Regions from separate parts of the Bradyrhizobium sp. 23AC genome, predicted to be linked through region 3. Evidence: predicted binding sites of a transcription regulator. Region 3 holds the regulator's gene; each other region holds the start of a gene.
The links. The regulator LexA, encoded in region 3, represses DNA repair genes until DNA is damaged. The targets are predictions, from matches to a motif close to TGTTCNNNNTGTGTTCNG.
Positions count from the first base shown of each region.

Region 1: the regulator LexA is predicted to act here: its motif matches at 1,714-1,731, upstream of RAD10_RS39175 (DUF3072 domain-containing protein).
Region 2: the regulator LexA is predicted to act here: its motif matches at 1,625-1,642, upstream of RAD10_RS04350 (YifB family Mg chelatase-like AAA ATPase).

Region 1 is NZ_JAVAYN010000032.1:38,660-43,746, reverse strand. It holds gene RAD10_RS39195 (Do family serine endopeptidase) at 1-475, shown strand, start outside; gene RAD10_RS39190 (hypothetical protein) at 589-738, shown strand; gene RAD10_RS39185 (hypothetical protein) at 750-1,112, shown strand; gene RAD10_RS39180 (DUF6496 domain-containing protein) at 1,125-1,403, opposite strand; gene RAD10_RS39175 (DUF3072 domain-containing protein) at 1,483-1,677, opposite strand; gene RAD10_RS39170 (hypothetical protein) at 1,793-2,014, shown strand; gene RAD10_RS39165 (hypothetical protein) at 2,033-2,230, shown strand; gene RAD10_RS39160 (hypothetical protein) at 2,342-2,590, opposite strand; gene RAD10_RS39155 (hypothetical protein) at 2,686-2,943, opposite strand; gene RAD10_RS39150 (hypothetical protein) at 3,085-3,306, shown strand; gene RAD10_RS39145 (HWE histidine kinase domain-containing protein) at 3,356-4,843, opposite strand; gene RAD10_RS39140 (HAMP domain-containing protein) at 4,857-5,087, opposite strand, start outside.
Region 2 is NZ_JAVAYN010000001.1:923,419-928,505, forward strand. It holds gene RAD10_RS04335 (AAA family ATPase) at 1-353, shown strand, start outside; gene RAD10_RS04340 (tetratricopeptide repeat protein) at 375-1,148, opposite strand; gene RAD10_RS04345 (PilZ domain-containing protein) at 1,228-1,473, opposite strand; gene RAD10_RS04350 (YifB family Mg chelatase-like AAA ATPase) at 1,702-3,240, shown strand; gene RAD10_RS04355 (hypothetical protein) at 3,337-3,810, shown strand; gene RAD10_RS04360 (ATP-binding protein) at 3,937-5,087, shown strand, end outside.
Region 3 is NZ_JAVAYN010000016.1:143,368-148,454, forward strand. It holds gene RAD10_RS29950 (ComEC/Rec2 family competence protein) at 1-572, shown strand, start outside; gene RAD10_RS29955 (GAF domain-containing protein) at 582-1,523, opposite strand; gene RAD10_RS29960 (hypothetical protein) at 1,729-2,163, opposite strand; gene lexA (transcriptional repressor LexA) at 2,753-3,454, opposite strand; gene RAD10_RS29970 (molybdopterin molybdotransferase MoeA) at 3,631-4,842, opposite strand; gene RAD10_RS29975 (hypothetical protein) at 5,070-5,087, opposite strand, start outside.

The DNA of each region.
Region 1 (5,087 bases), on a different contig from region 3:
CAACGGCACAGCGGTCAAGGATTCCCGCGACCTCGCCCGCACGATCGCGACCCTTGCGCCTGGCAGCTCAGTGAAGCTCGACGTCTTCCACAAGGGCGACAGCAAAACGGTGACGCTCGCGCTCGGCGAACTGCCGAACCAGCGGCAGGCCCAGGGAGACCTCAAGACGGGTGAGGGCAAGACGCAGTCGAACGCCGACACGCCGCGCCTCGGTCTTGCTTTGGCTCCGGCCGGTGACGTCCAGGGCGCTGGCCAGAAGGGCGTTGTCGTCACCGAAGTCGATCCGCAAGGGCCGGCGGCGCAGCGCGGCATCCAGACCGGCGACGTCATCCTCAATGTCGGCGGCAAGGCCGTCGCCAATGTCGGCGATGTCCGTTCCGAGCTGGCGCAGGCCAAATCGTCCGGCAAGCGCAGCGTGCTGTTGCAGGTCAGAAGCGCGCAGGCGACCCGCTTCGTCGCGGTACCACTCGCCTGAGGCGAACGTCGATCGGCATGGATCAAGAAAGGCGGCCCTCGAGGCCGCCTTTTTCGTTCGCCTTCAGGACTCCCGGGAGGCGATCGATAACATTCTCGTTAACGGCAGCGACGATGACGCGGTTCGTCCGAAAAAGCCGTGTTCGCTCATCAAAGTTCCGACTCGTGCAGGTCGCCGGCGGCAACGATGCCGCCGGGACCGTGCAAGCGTGGAACTTCGAACTTGCCGCCGGCTTCTGGAACTGGCCGCTGGTTCGCATTTGATCGGTGCCGACATGGATCGATTGAAGCTCTCGCTGAGGAGGGCGCTACTCGTGGCGCCAATCGTGCTCTGGGGCGGAAACGCTCTCGGGCGGGACGACGGCCGCTACGCGGACTCACCCCTGAAGCCATGGTTCGACAGCCTGCGCAGCCACCTTGGTCCGTGCTGCTCGGATGCGGATGGTTTTGCCGTCGCCGATCCCGACTGGGAGTCGCATAACGGGCATTATCGCGTGCGTCTCGACGGCGAATGGATCGAGGTGCCGGACGAAGCCGTCATCACCGAGCCGAACCGGGCCGGCCGCACCATGGTGTGGCCGGTGAAGACCGCGTTCGGGGTTTCGATCCGCTGCTTCATGCCGGGCAGCATGATCTGACACGGGCCAACGTCAGCGCTTGCTGGATTTGCGCTTCGACGATTTCTTGGTTGTCCTCTTCTTGGTCGTCCTCTTCTTGGACGTCTTCTTGGCAGCCTTCTTCGGGACCTTCTTGCCCTTCTTGCGCGCCTTCGACAGTCCGATCGCGATCGCCTGCTTGCGACTCTTCACGCGTCCGCCACGGCCTTTGCGACCGCTCTTTGCCGTGCCCTTCTTGTAGCGGCGCATCTCGCTTTCGACATCGCTGCCGGAGCTGCGTGAGTAGCGGCGCTTCTTTGCCTTGCGTGCCATGCATGTTCTCCCTTGGCCGGGGAGAACCATTCGACACGGGCATGGTTCCGAAGGACGCGGACAGCGTTCCAGGCGCAGCCTAGAAGGAATTCGCCAGCTCGATCTCCGCTTCCAGCACGTGAATGCGCCGTGCGGCCTCGGTGAAGGACAGATCGCGCGCATATTGTGCTGGCTGATACGCTTCTTCACTCAGCCGTTTCAGCCTCAGCCCCTGCGTCCGTGTCATCTGCTCGGCGAGGAAAACCCTGGCGTCGTATTTGCCTTGAACCTGCATGTCGCTTCTCCGTCCTGAAATCGTGACTTGACTATATGTTCTTATTTTGTTCTAACAAGCCATGGACAACAGAATTAACGAAATTCGGCGTAAAATCAGCGCCTTGAGGGTTGAGATGGCCGGCGTCGAGGCCTCCGTGCGCGATCTCATCAACGGCGACCGCGATTGCGTCCAGCAGGCCCTGGCGCAGATGGATCTGCGCCGGAAGGTCAATTTGCTGATCGGCGAATGGAAGGCTGCCGGCGGCCGCGATGTCCTGCCTGACGTTCGCGACCGGGTGCGCCTTCGTCTCGTGAAGACAGCCGGCAATCCCGAGCGCGCGAGCACGCGGCGCTGAAACCTTTTGGGGGCCGCCGTGGAGGAAGACCCGGACACTTACCGGATCTTGAGGTTGCGCGCCGAGATTCTCGAATTGGGCTCTGCCATCCGGCAATTGCAGCGTGCGGGGCTCGACGATGCTGCGGCCCAACTTCTGATCGGACGCAAGCGGGCGCAGCTCGAGCAACTCGTGAAGACGAATGCTGCGCTCAACTCTGAAACGCGTCGCCCGTAACGAGCTGACGCGGGCGCTCGACGATGTGGCGCTCGATTGCCGATCGGCATCAAGAAACAAGAAAAAAGCCCCGCGTCGCCGCGGGGTTTTTGATGTCATGTCGGCCTGAGCTCACTTGGTATTGCTCATGCCCTTGCTGCTCTTGTTCGTCATGGTGCCGCCCTGGTCCGAGCCGGGACCGGAGCCGCCCTGGCCGGAAGGATCCGCGCCCTTCGAGGCCTTGGTGTTGGCGCCCGTGGTCTGCGAGGACGACATCGATGATCCGTGTTTGGCCTTGTGCGACTTGGCCTGTGCGGCGAGCGGCGCGGCGGCGAGGCCGGTGGCCAACATTGCGGTGAGAACGAGCTTTGCCGTTGTCATGCGGGGAACTCCCTGAGTTAAATTGACGCAGGCAGCCAACCGCCATTTGCCGAAGGAGTTCCCGACAAACGCATCTGCCGCGCCGCACGCACGGTTCAAGATTGCTTGTCCTCTGCGAGGATGAACACGACGCCGGTGAGTGTCGCGCCGATCGCGAACGTCGTCACCAATGTGAGGGCGAAGACGATTGCGGCCTGGCTTCCGCCGTGATCGAGCAGCCTGGCGACGGCGGGATTGGACAGGATCAGCGTGAGGCTGAAGGCGAGGCCGAGGGCTGCCCCCATCATCGCATGCGTCATCAGCTTGATGAGGCCGGTGGGAGAGATCAAGTCCGACGACTTTTTTGCGCGCATGGGAACTGCATCCCGACTGGCATGCAAACGCGGGCGATATTCACCGGTTCCAAACGCATGAAGGAATTGTCATCACCGGCTTCATCCGACGTTCATGCCGGGCCTGCGAGGATAAGCGTCGGCAAAACGGGAACATTCGATATGGGTAAGGTAGTCTTTCTTTACCGCTCGCTGGCCTATCGCAACGCGGCTGCGGACATGCTGCGCAAGGCCCGCAAACTGCCGCGCGGTGCGGAGCGAAGTGCGGCCCGCCGCTACGCGAGGGCGCTACGCGATCTCGCTCAGACGGAAGCCTGGCTCGAAGGACGCCTCGCCGAGGAAGCGCGGCCGCCGCGGCAAACCAGGATGGCGGCGTCTGGCTAAAGCATGATCCGGAAAAGTGCGCAGCGATTCATCCTGATCGCATCGCGCTTTAGCCCGAGGCGCGTTGCAATTCGGCTAAGCTGGGGGCGTCGAATTTTCCGGGGGCGGTCGTCGCCGTCTTGCGTGTCAGCGGCACCTTGAGGCGACACAATAGTCCTTCGGCTCGCCAATCGAATTGCGCCTGTCCTCCGAGCTGGGACTCGACGCTCGCAAGCAGGCTTCGCGTGCCGAAGCCGCGAGATTTCGGCGTCATGACGAGCGGACCGCCGGATTCCTCCCAGCTCAGCGTCAGCAGCTGGTCCTCGACCTGCCAGCCGATCGTGAGCCGTCCCGACCTGGTCGAGAGTGCGCCATACTTGGCAGAGTTGGTGAAGAGCTCGTGCAACGCGAGCGCCAGCGTCTGAGCCGTCGCCGGCACCAACTGGACCTCGGGACCCGCCAATACGATCTGTCCGCCGAGCGAATAGGGCGCAAGCTCCTCGTCGATCAGCTTGGAGAGCTCCGCGCCCTGCCAGCTCGACAGCGACAGGATCGTGTGCACGCGCGCCAGCGCATTGATGCGCCCCTCGACGGCGTTGACATAGGCCTTGACCTCGTCGGCGCGGGTGAGGCGGACGATCGACTGCGCCAGCGCCAGCGCATTCTTGGCGCGGTGATCGACTTCCCGCGCCAGCAAATTCTGCCGTTCCTCGGCTCGCTTGCGTTCGGTGATGTCCACGGTGACACCGCTCACGCGCACGACGCGACTGCTATCGTCGACTGTCGCGGCCGCCGTACCGACGCACCAGCGCACCTCGCCGTCGGGCCGCACAATGCGGAACTCGGTCTCATAGGCCCGCGTGCCCTTGTTGAATTCGGCGATCGCCTTGCGCAACTGATCGACGTCGTCGGGATGCAACAGCGCCTGAACGTTGGCCGGATTGACCTCGAAGCTCTCCGGGCCGACGCCAAAGATGCGATATTGCCCCTCGTCCCACATCCAGTCGCCGCTGATCCAGTCCCAATCCCAGGAACCCATCTTGCCGGCGGCGATGGCCATGCTGCGCCGCTGCTCGCTTTCGCGCAGCTTCGCGGTGGAGTTCTCCAGTTCCGCCGTGCGCGCGCGGACGCGATCCTCGAGCTCCTGGTTCAGCCGTTCCAGCTCGCGGGTCTTGCGGTAGAGCTCGGCAAACACCTTGATCTTGGCGCGCAGCACCTCCGGCACGACCGGTACCGGCACGTAGTCGACCGCGCCCATCTCGTAGCCGCGCAACCGGTCGATGTCGCTGACCTGGATGGCGGAGATGAAGATCATCGCGGTCTTCTGGAAGCGCGGATGCTCGCGGATCATCGCGGCGAGCTCGAAGCCGTCGAGCTCGGGCATGCAGACGTCGACCAGGATCACCGCGATCTCGGTCTTGAGCAGCACCTCCAGCGCCTCGCGTCCGGACGAAGCGATCACGAGATTCTCGCCCAGTTCCTTCAGGATCACCTCATAGGCGAGCAGCTTGGCCGGCTGGTCGTCGACGAGCAGGATGTTGACCTTTTCGTGGTCCATTCGCGGGCCCAACTCAGCGGTGCAGCCACATGCGGATCGCAAGCAGCAATTGATCGGTGTTGACGGGTTTGGCGAGGTAATCGGACGCGCCGGCTTCGAGGCATTTCTCCCGGTCACCCTTCATCGCCTTGGCGGTCAGCGCGATGATCGGAAGGCGGGCGAAGGCCGGGTTTTCGCGAATGACGCCGATGGTCTGGTAGCCATCCATCTGCGGCATCATGATGTCCATCAGAACGATGGCGAT
Region 2 (5,087 bases), on a different contig from region 3:
TGCTGAAGGCGGCACGGCCGAACGACCGGCCGCCGCTGTACTGCCTCAACCAGGTCGGCATGCACAAGCGCGCGGAGATCGAGGTCAAGGCGTTCGCCAAGACGATGGAAAGCCAGCCGATCGCGGTGATCCCGTTCGATTCGAAACTGTTCTCCACCGCGGCCAATAACGGCCAGATGATCGCGGAGGTCTCCAAGAGCCACCGCACCACCGAGCTGTTCCAGAACATGGCGAACCGCCTCGCCGGGCGTGGCGAGGTGAAAAAGCCGAAGCGCTCGCTGCTCGGGCCGCTGCTCAAGAAGCTCAAGGGCAGATCAAGCCGCAACTCCGCGCCGCATCGCAAGGCGTCGTAAGCGTACATTAAAAGGGGCGGATTACTTGTCCGCCCGCTGCTGCTTCTTCGCCAGCAGCTGCCGCAGCGCCGCGACCTTGGCCGCGGCCTGGTCCGGCGGCAAATCCGCCTTCACGAGGATTTCGGCCTCGGCCTCGCGGCCCTGCAATCCCAGCACGAGCGCGAGATTGGCGCGGACCCGCGCATCATTCTGATTGCGCTGGTAAGCGCGGCCGAGCACCTGTTCGGCCTTCGGCAGATTGTTTTGCAGCATATAGGACAGGCCGAGATTGGACAGCACGGTCGGCTCGTCCGGCACGATCTTCAACGCCGCGGCATAATATTGCTGCGCCTCTTCGTTGCGGCCGAGCTGGTCGAGCGCGGCACCCTGCGCCGACAGGATGCGCCAGTCCGGATCCTCGGGCGTATGCGCGCGGCTGAGGACATCGAAGGCCTGCTGGAAACTGCCGCTGTCGGCGAGCGCGCGGCCATAGCCGGCGAGCAGCGCCTTGTTGCTGGGATGGGCGAGCACGGCCTGCTCCATGACCGCGACCGCCTGCGCGCGCTGGCCGCTCTCGCGCAGCGCCTTGCCGTAGGCGAGCGCAACGTTGGGATCACTGGGCTTGGCGCGATAGCGCTCGCGCAACGCGTCCATCTCTGGCTTGGCGTCGGCCTTGGCCGCCGTTTCCGATCTGACACCGAGCGCGCCGGTCACATCCTCGATGCCGGCGGTCTGGCAGCCGCCGAGCGCGAGCGCGAGAAAGGCGGGAAGCAGCAATCTCGCCCGGGGAGAGGCGAGGGACGAACGCTTGGACATACTCTGATCACTCGGCAACTGATCAGAGATGCTTACCGATTAACGCTAAAGTCCCGTTAAGGACGCGGCCTGTGAGATCTTAGTCGGTGAACTCGGCACCGAATTCGCAGCCGATGCGCCAGCGCAGGCGGCATTGGCGGGAATAGTCGGGTGCGAAGATGATGGTGAATTGCGGCGGCACTTCCAGGTATTCCGCCACCACTTTCACGCCGCCATCCGAGATATCGGTGATCGTGCAGTCCCGCGGCAGCGAGCCCGCGCCAAAATGGATCTTGGCGAGCCGGCTGCATACCCGACGTTCGCTTCTCCGGCGATTTGCAAGCATTTGAATTGTTCACCCGTTAGACCACGGCCCATCCCGCAACCTTAGGAGTAGCGGACATTCGTTGGAATGTGCTGAGGACAGAAGCTGGCATTCGAGACGTAGTGTCGGCGTGGCGTTTACGATTGGTTAGGGCTTGCTCCCCGTCCCAGATCGTTCCCGTATTGTTCTTGCGGAAACGGCCCGCCTCTGCTACCCCTAATTGTGCGAGAGGGGCAGGCTGGTTTGAGCATGGTTCAACGGGTTTCCACCGTCGCCTTTGAGGGGATCGAGGCCCGCGCGGTCGACGTGCAGGTGCAGGTTGCGCCCGGTCTGCCGGCCTTCGCGATCGTGGGCCTGCCGGACAAGGCGGTGTCGGAGGCGCGCGAGCGGGTGCGCTCGGCGCTGATCGCCTCGGGGCTGGCGCTGCCGGCGCGGCGGATCATCGTCAATCTGGCGCCGGCCGACCTCCCGAAGGAAGGCAGCCATTACGATTTGCCGATCGCGCTCGGCCTGATGGCGGCGATCGGCGCGATCCCGCCGGATGCGCTGACCGGTTTCACCGTGCTCGGCGAGCTCGGCCTCGACGGCTCGATCGCGCCCGTGGCCGGCGTTCTTCCCGCCGCGTTCGGCGCCAATATGCGCGAGGAAGGACTGATCTGCCCGGCCTCGTGCGGCTCCGAAGCGGCGTGGGCGAGCCCGGACATCCAGATCATCGCGGCAAGCTCGCTGATCCAGATCGCCAATCACTTCAAGGGCACGCAGGTGCTGTCGCGGCCGTCACCGAAGGTGCACGAACCCGCCGCCTCCACGCTCGACCTGCGCGACATCAAGGGTCAGGAAAGCGCCAAGCGCGCGCTGGAGATCGCCGCCTCTGGCGGGCATCATCTGCTCATGATCGGCGCGCCCGGCGCCGGCAAGTCGATGCTGGCGGCGCGCCTGCCCTCGATCCTGCCGCCGCTGTCACCGAGCGAACTGCTCGAGGTCTCGATGATCGCCTCCGTCGCCGGCGAGATCGACGGCGGCGCGCTGACGGCGCGGCGGCCGTTCCGCTCGCCGCATCATTCCGCCAGCATGGCCGCGCTCACCGGCGGCGGCATGCGCGCAAAACCCGGCGAGATCTCGCTGGCGCATCAGGGCGTGCTGTTCCTCGACGAGCTGCCCGAATTCGATCCGCGCGTGCTGGATTCGCTGCGGCAGCCGCTGGAGAACGGCGAGGTCGCGGTGTCGCGCGCCAACCATCGCGTCACCTATCCTGCCCGCTTCATGCTGGTCGCGGCGATGAATCCGTGCCGCTGCGGCAACGCGTTCGAGCCGGGCTATGCCTGCAAGCGCGGCCGCGTCGACCGCTGCACCGGCGACTACCAGGCGCGCATCTCCGGCCCGCTGATGGACCGCATCGACCTGCGCATCGAGGTGCCCGCCGTGACCGCGGCCGATCTGATCCTGCCACCGCCGGCGGAAGGCTCCGCCGAGGTCGCCGCCCGCGTGGCGGCGGCGCGCGACATCCAGCTCGCGCGTTATGCCGATGCCGGCCTGCCCAAGGTTCGCACAAATGTCGAGGCTCCTGCCTCCGTGCTGGAGGAGATCGCAAAGCCGGACGCGCAGGGCCAGAAGCTGCTGCGCGACGCCGCCGAGACCATGCGGCTGTCGGCGCGCGGCTATCACCGCGTGCTGCGGGTGGCGCGCACGTTGGCCGACCTCGATCGCGCCGACAAGATCGGCCGGCTGCATCTCGCCGAAGCCTTGTCCTACCGCGCACTCGCGGAGGATGTGCGGCAGCTGGCTTGATCATTCCGCGCATCAACCCGGCGGTAACCAGTTTCCTTTACGCTCTGCAAACCATAAGGCCCAATGAGTTCCCGGGGCCCCGGCGAGTAGAGTGTCATGTTGCGTTTCAAGATCCTGGCCTCGGTTGTTCCCTTGTTGGCGGCTGCGGTGTTCGCCCGCGCGGAGATCGGTTCGGTCTCGCATCCCTGCATCGCCCTCGGCGAAACCTCGGTCGAGCTCACCTCCCTGTTCTGGACCGCCGGCGTCCATGTCGCCTTCACCGAAGATCCCGCCCGGGCCACGGTGCGGGTTCAGATCACCGACGATGCCGATACCGCGGACTTCGCCGTGGTCGACGACGGTCTCGGTTCCGAGCCGGATTCCTGTCAGGCCAATGCCACGACGCGCCTGGTCTCGATTGCCGCTCAGCCCGTCGATGGCGGCCAGGTGATCTATCTCTCCACCGAAGGGCCGGCGGATTACCGCATCTATGTGCGCTCGAAGTCGTTCTCGCAGCGTGAGGCCGCGGCGCTGATCGTCGGCGCCCATGGCGGCCACCGCCCGCTCCCGCTCCAGGCCGCCTCGCTCTGAAGCGTTAACACCTCGTCAACCCTGTTTGGAGGCAGCGCCAAAGCCTCAAGCTGTTCGCAAGGTCGGCGCGACATCGTCGCAGACGGCGGGTGGCGGGATTTCGAAAAAGAGTCGGGGTCGGTGACGATGGGTCGGACGTTCCGGATCAAGGTGCGCATGCGCCGCTTCAGGCGACAGCATCCCCGCATCGCCTTCGCGATCCGCTCCTTCATGATCTTCTCGGCGACCTTCGGCGGCGCCTATGGTTTCGTGTCCGGCAGCCGGTCCGAAAACTCCGGCTACGATCCCCACACCTTTGCGATCGGCGCGAGCTTCCTGTTCGCGCTCGCCTGCCTCGGCCTTGCGACGCTGAGCATGCGCCTGCGTTTCGTGAACAGGCGGCTGCGTACGCTCGCCGCCCACAACGAGGCGCTGATCGACCGCAATTGGGAGCTGAAGGAGGCGGAAGAACGCGCCCGCAGCCTATTCGAGCAGCAGGGCGACCTCATCGTGCTGCGCGCTACCGATGGCCGCATCACTTTTGCCAACGAAGCCTATTGCGCGCTCGCCGGACAGGCGCGCAGCGCGCTGGTCGGCACGCGTTTCGATTTCGACGTGCTGGAGCAGGGCGACAGCGCCCGCGAGAGCAGCGGCACACGCATCCACGACCAGAAGATCGCAACCCCGCTCGGCGCGCGCTGGATCGCCTGGCGCGAAGGCTACGTCCGCCTCGATGCCGGACAGCCCGCCGAATTGCAGAGCGTGGGGCGCGACGTCACCGACCGCACCGAGACCGAACGCGCTCTGTCCGACGCGCGCGACCAGGCCGACGCCGCCAACCGTGCCAAATCGCGCTTCCTCGCGATGGCCTCGCACGAGATCCGCACGCCACTCAACGGCATCATCGGCATGGGCGGCCTCCTGCTCGACACCACGCTGACCCCGGAGCAGGCGACTTATGCCAAAGCGGTGAAAACCTCGGGCGAAGCCTTGATGGCGCTGATCGAGGAACTGCTCGACTACTCCAAGATCGAGGCCGGCAAGCTTGATCTCGAACAACGTCCCTTCGCGCTCTCGACCCTGGTCGAGGAGATCACCGAGCTGCTCGCGCCGCGCGCGCAGGCCAAGTCGCTGGAGATCGCCGCCTATGTCGACGAGCGCCTGCCGCTGGAGGTGGTCGGCGATGCCGCGCGGCTGCGCCAGGTGCTGCTCAATCTCGCCGGCAACGCCATCAAATTCACAGCTCACGGCGGCGTCGCACTGATCGTCGAACCCGGCATCTGGCCGAACGAGATCAG
Region 3 (5,087 bases):
TGCTGCTGGTTTCCATCGGCTGGGGGCTGTCGGTGCGGCAGCCCGATATCCTGATTGCCGGGGATGGCGCGAGCGTCGCGGTGCGGGGCGGAGACGGGCGTTTGCATCTGATCAGGGCGGGCAAGGACAATTTCCTGCTCAAGGAGTGGTTGTCTGCCGACGCCGATCCGCGCGATGCCGGCAGTAACGCGCTGGCGAGCGGCATATCGTGCGACGAGTCCGGCTGCGTGACGCCGCTCGCGGACGGACGGCTGGTCGCGCTGGCTTCGCGCATCGACGCGTTGGCGGACGATTGCAGCCGGGCCGCACTGGTGGTGACGTCACGGCCCGCGCCGCCCGATTGTGCGGCGATGGTGGTGGATCGGCAGCGGCTCGCTCGCCAGGGCGCGCTGGCATTGACCCAGCGTGGCGACGGCTTTTCGGTTCAGGCGGTGAGGGCGAGGGGCACGCACCGCCCGTGGTCACCGGCCGGTGCCGGCGAAGGTGATTTCGACGGCAGCCTTGTGCCGAGGGCGGCTCCCCGCAGCCGCGACGCAACGCCATCGGAGACCGACTTGCAGGCTGACGATTGACGCGGTCGGTTACAGATACCAGGCCAGCACGGCTTCGAGCCTTGCGTTTCCGATGACCGGCAGGGCCACCATCCGGCTCAACCCCGCTGCGCAGGCGTCCGAGCTGGCGACCGAGCCGTCATGGGTGAGATCGTCGTTGAGCGCCGGCATGCCGGTGGCCCAGGCGCCGCCGATGCTGCCTTCGCCTCGGGAGATGAATCTGGTCGCATAGAGCGCGTCAAGGTCGGTGTGCGCGCTGCAATCGCCGGCGCGAAAGACCAGCGCCGAACGGGCCTCGTTCGGGACCCAGATCTCGAAGCGTCGCGCAATCGGCGTTGCCTGCGCGGAGAGGAATGTCAGGACCCAGGTCTGGTCGGTGCCGGTTCGGTAGGGCACGCCGACGCCGAGATTGATCCCGACCTTGGCTGCGTCCTCCCAGCGCAGGAAGCTCTTGGCGTCGTGCAGGTCTCTGATGATCAGCGGCAGGCCCGCCTTCCAGGTGCGTCCGGGCAGGCCGAAGCCGCGAGGAAATCTGGTGTGGCGGGAGTTGAATTCGAACATGTCAGCTGCGCCGTAATAGCCGTCGACGAGGCCCATCTCGTAGGAGAGATCAGGATCGTTGTGCCAGAGTTCGATCGCGCCGACATGCGCCTCGTCGTCGCCGCAGAACAGCACCATCACCGCTTGCAGGAATTCGCCTGCGAACACCGGCACCGCCACGCCGCAGGTGAGGCCGGCCGCGACGGCCTGATCGGTCCGCTTGAAATAGGAGTTGGCGAATTTCGTGAGGATGACGGGATGGCCGCAGGCCCAGGCCTTGCCTGGAAGCCCCTCGTCATATCCGAAGTGCAGCTCTTCGCTGACGGCCTTGAACGCGGACAGCCCTTCATCGTAGAGGCCGCCGCCGAATTCCAGCCGCATGCGCGTCCGGTCAGGCACCCAGAGTTCAACGACGCGAATGAAGGTTTTCATCGAGCGTGTCCGCCGCCTCAAATCACGACAGCATCGGTCATTTGGCTGCGGAGCGGAGGTTCAAAATTCAGGCAGGACGGCCCAAACTTCGTGCGGCGACGAGGTTCGCCGCTCGAATTTCGAGAAGCAAAAACCCACCGGGCTCGCCGGCCTCGGCCGGCGACGGCATTTCAATCCTGGCCCTCGACCTCTCGGCCGGAGGGCGTCAGCCGATCGGCAGTCGCGTGACCGTCGGGCGACTGTCGGCGATGATCTTCGGCTTGTGCTCGCGCTCGCCGATCGGTTGAGTCACCGGCAGTTGCAGCACGGTTGCGCGCTGGCCCTCGACGAGCTGCGTCACCAGCACGGATTTGCCGTCCGGGAATTCGATCGCGTCATGATGGCGATCGGGAATGTGCGGATCGATCTTGCCGAACTTGCCGACGCGGGAGTTGACGGTGCGCGTCCAGATCCAGCGGTTATCGTAACGGACGTTGTCGGCGAAGGCGAGCTCCGTTCCCGGCAGCAGGCAGACCGCGACGGAGAGATCGGCTTCGGAGGCGAAGCCGCGCGTCGAGGTGCCGCGGAATGTTGTCGTGACGATCGTCTCGCCGACTTCTGCGGGGCGCGTCGCGACGGCATGCAGGCTGTAGTCACACATCGGGTGCTCCTCAATGCAGAGATAGCGACCCGCACCTCTTTCGGAGGCGCAGGCCCCTACCAGAGTGGAAGCACGTGACGGTCTGCTTGGTTGTAGGCAAATCTGCGGCTGGGATCCGCGAGCCCCGATCACATTATCTTTTCCATCTTTTCCGAATTCGATAGGAACAAAGTCGGCTTCCGTGCATTTGGCAGGCGCGCGTCAACGACCAGCGAAACCAGCCAGTCCTAGTATCGTCAGCTCGGCTGCGTACGCGCTGCATTGCGGTCGTTGCGGATTTTCTAGATCACGGCGGTGTCCTGGCCGACATGATGATGCGATCAGCGTTGCTGCGGCTGCGCTCAAACGATCTGGCGCATTTGGGCTGTCCCCCTCGAACTCGAAAGGCCGCGAAGCGATGTTGCTTCGCGCGGCCCGCCGGGGATGTCGCGGACGAGGAGGGGCCAGATAATCTGTGCAGTACCAGAAAGACCATCCAGCCGGAGCGGACCATCATCCGCTCCAATCTCCGATCGGCGATGCCGATCGCAGGCGCGCGCGGCACTGAGTACTTCCGGTATGAGTACTTCCGGTATGAGTACTTCCGGTATCAGTACTTGCGGTAAAGCCCGATCAGCTTGCCCTGAATCTTCACGCGGTTCGGCGGCAGGATGCGCACCTCATAAGCGGCATTGGCGGGCTCCAGCGCGATCGAGGCGCCGCGGCGGCGGAAGCGCTTGAGCGTGGCTTCCTCGTCGTCGATCAGCGCCACAACGATGTCGCCGGTATCGGCGCTCTCGTTGCGCTGGATCAGCGCCATGTCGCCGTCGAGGATGCCGGCCTCGACCATGGAATCGCCGCGCACTTCGAGCGCGTAATGCTCGCCGGAGCCGAGCATGTCGGGCGGCACGCTGATGGTGTGGCTGCGGGTCTGCAATGCCTCGATCGGGGTGCCGGCTGCGATGCGGCCCATCACCGGCACCGCAACGGGCCGCTCGCCCTCGTCCGCGGACGGGCTGGAGCTCGCACGCACCTTGCCGAGATTGCCCTCGATGACGCTTGGCGTGAAGCCGCGTCGGTTGCCGGCCGCAGCCTGGAGCTCCGGCAGCTTGATCACTTCGATGGCCCGGGCGCGGTTGGGCAGGCGGCGGATGAAGCCGCGCTCTTCGAGCGCGGTGATCAGGCGGTGGATGCCTGACTTCGAGCGCAGGTCGAGTGCATCCTTCATCTCGTCGAAGGACGGCGGCACGCCGCTTTCCTTCAAGCGTTCGCTGATGAACCGCAGAAGCTCGTATTGTTTGCGCGTTAACATCTCGACCAAAGTCCCCCGGTTGATGTCGTTCGATTCCGAGACGATGAATTCAGCGATAAGCCGCTACATCCTCGAAACAAATCATGAACGGACACTATATGTTCGATACATGTTCCGCAACTGCTTAATTTTGCGTGAACAGAACGAAGCGCGCGGAATGCGTGTGGCCGCGCAGGTCAGACGGGGAGCCGCAGCACCTCGCAAGGGCTGCCGGCCTCGGCCTTCGGCGCGAACGGTGGGCGCACGAGAAGTACCTGTGCTGCAGCAAGATTCGCAAGCAGAGAGGAGTCTTGATGGCTGACGGGAAGGGCGACGAGCGTGCCGTCGTCGCGCAGCTCCAGGCGCGCGCGCAGATAATCCTCGCGCTGGTCGTTGACGCCGAGATCGCGGCCCAGCACGGCGCGCTCGCGATGGTGATGAATCACCGAACGGCCCGACAGCGCGCGAATCAGCGGCACCATGAACAGGAAGGCGCAGACATAGGACGACACGGGATTGCCGGGCAGGCCGATGACGCCCATCGTCCCTAAGCGTCCGTGCATCATCGGCTTGCCGGGCCGCATCGCGATCTTCCAGAACGCCATCGCGATGCCTTCGTCCTTGAGCGCCTGCTGGACCAGATCGTGGTCGCCGACCGATGCGCCCCCGGTCGTGACCAGGATGTCGGCGCCGCTTTCGCGCGCGCGGCGGATGCCGGCGGTGGTGGCCTCCAGCGTATCGGCGGCAACGCCGAGGTCGATGGTCTCGGCGCCCTCGCTGCGGGCGAGCGCGTGCAGGGCATAGCCGTTGGAATAGACGATCTGGCCGTGCCCGGGCGTTGAGCCCGGCATCACCAGTTCATCGCCGGTGGCGAGAATCGCGACCTTCGGACGGCGGCAGACGGCGAGTTGCGGGTGATTCATTCCGGCGGCGAGGGCGAGATCGCGCTCCGTCAGACGGGTTCCCTTGCGCAGGAGGACGTCGCCCTCGCGGAAATCGACCCCGGCGGGGCGGATGTGCCGACCCACGATCGCGGCTTCCTTGATCGTTATTTGCTTGCCTTCGGCGATCGTGTCCTCCTGGATCACGACCGCGTCGGCGCCGTCGGGAACGACGCCGCCGGTGAAGATCCGCACCGCTTCGCCGGCGCCGACCTTTCCCGTGAACGGACGGCCCGCTGCGACCTCACCGATCATCGTCAGCCCTGAATCGATTGTCGCCGCGTCGGCCGCGCGCACGGCATAGCCGTCCATCGCCGACATCGCCTGGGGCGGTTGGGTGCGCCGCGCAGCGACGTCATGGGCGAGCACGCGATGGTAGGCTTCGTCGAGCGAAACCGTCTCTGCAGGCAGCGGCGCTGCACCCGCCAGCACCGCAGCAAGGGCGTCGGAAACCGGCATCAAGGCCACGGCGAAACTCCTGCTCGGCACGTTCGGACGAAATGTTCCGACAGTCTTCTAACCGAGCGCGGGAGCAGAGGCAAAATTGCGGAGCCGGCACGATTTATCCTGCCGCTTCCGGCCCGGTACGAAAAGCGGGCTCAGGCCTGGCGTGGCATGATCCAGAGAGCGAGACCGATCGGCAGGAGGGTGGCCATGGCGAGGACGAGAATGACGAGCGCCACGGCCAGCACCGCTCAACTCCCGCTCGGCCG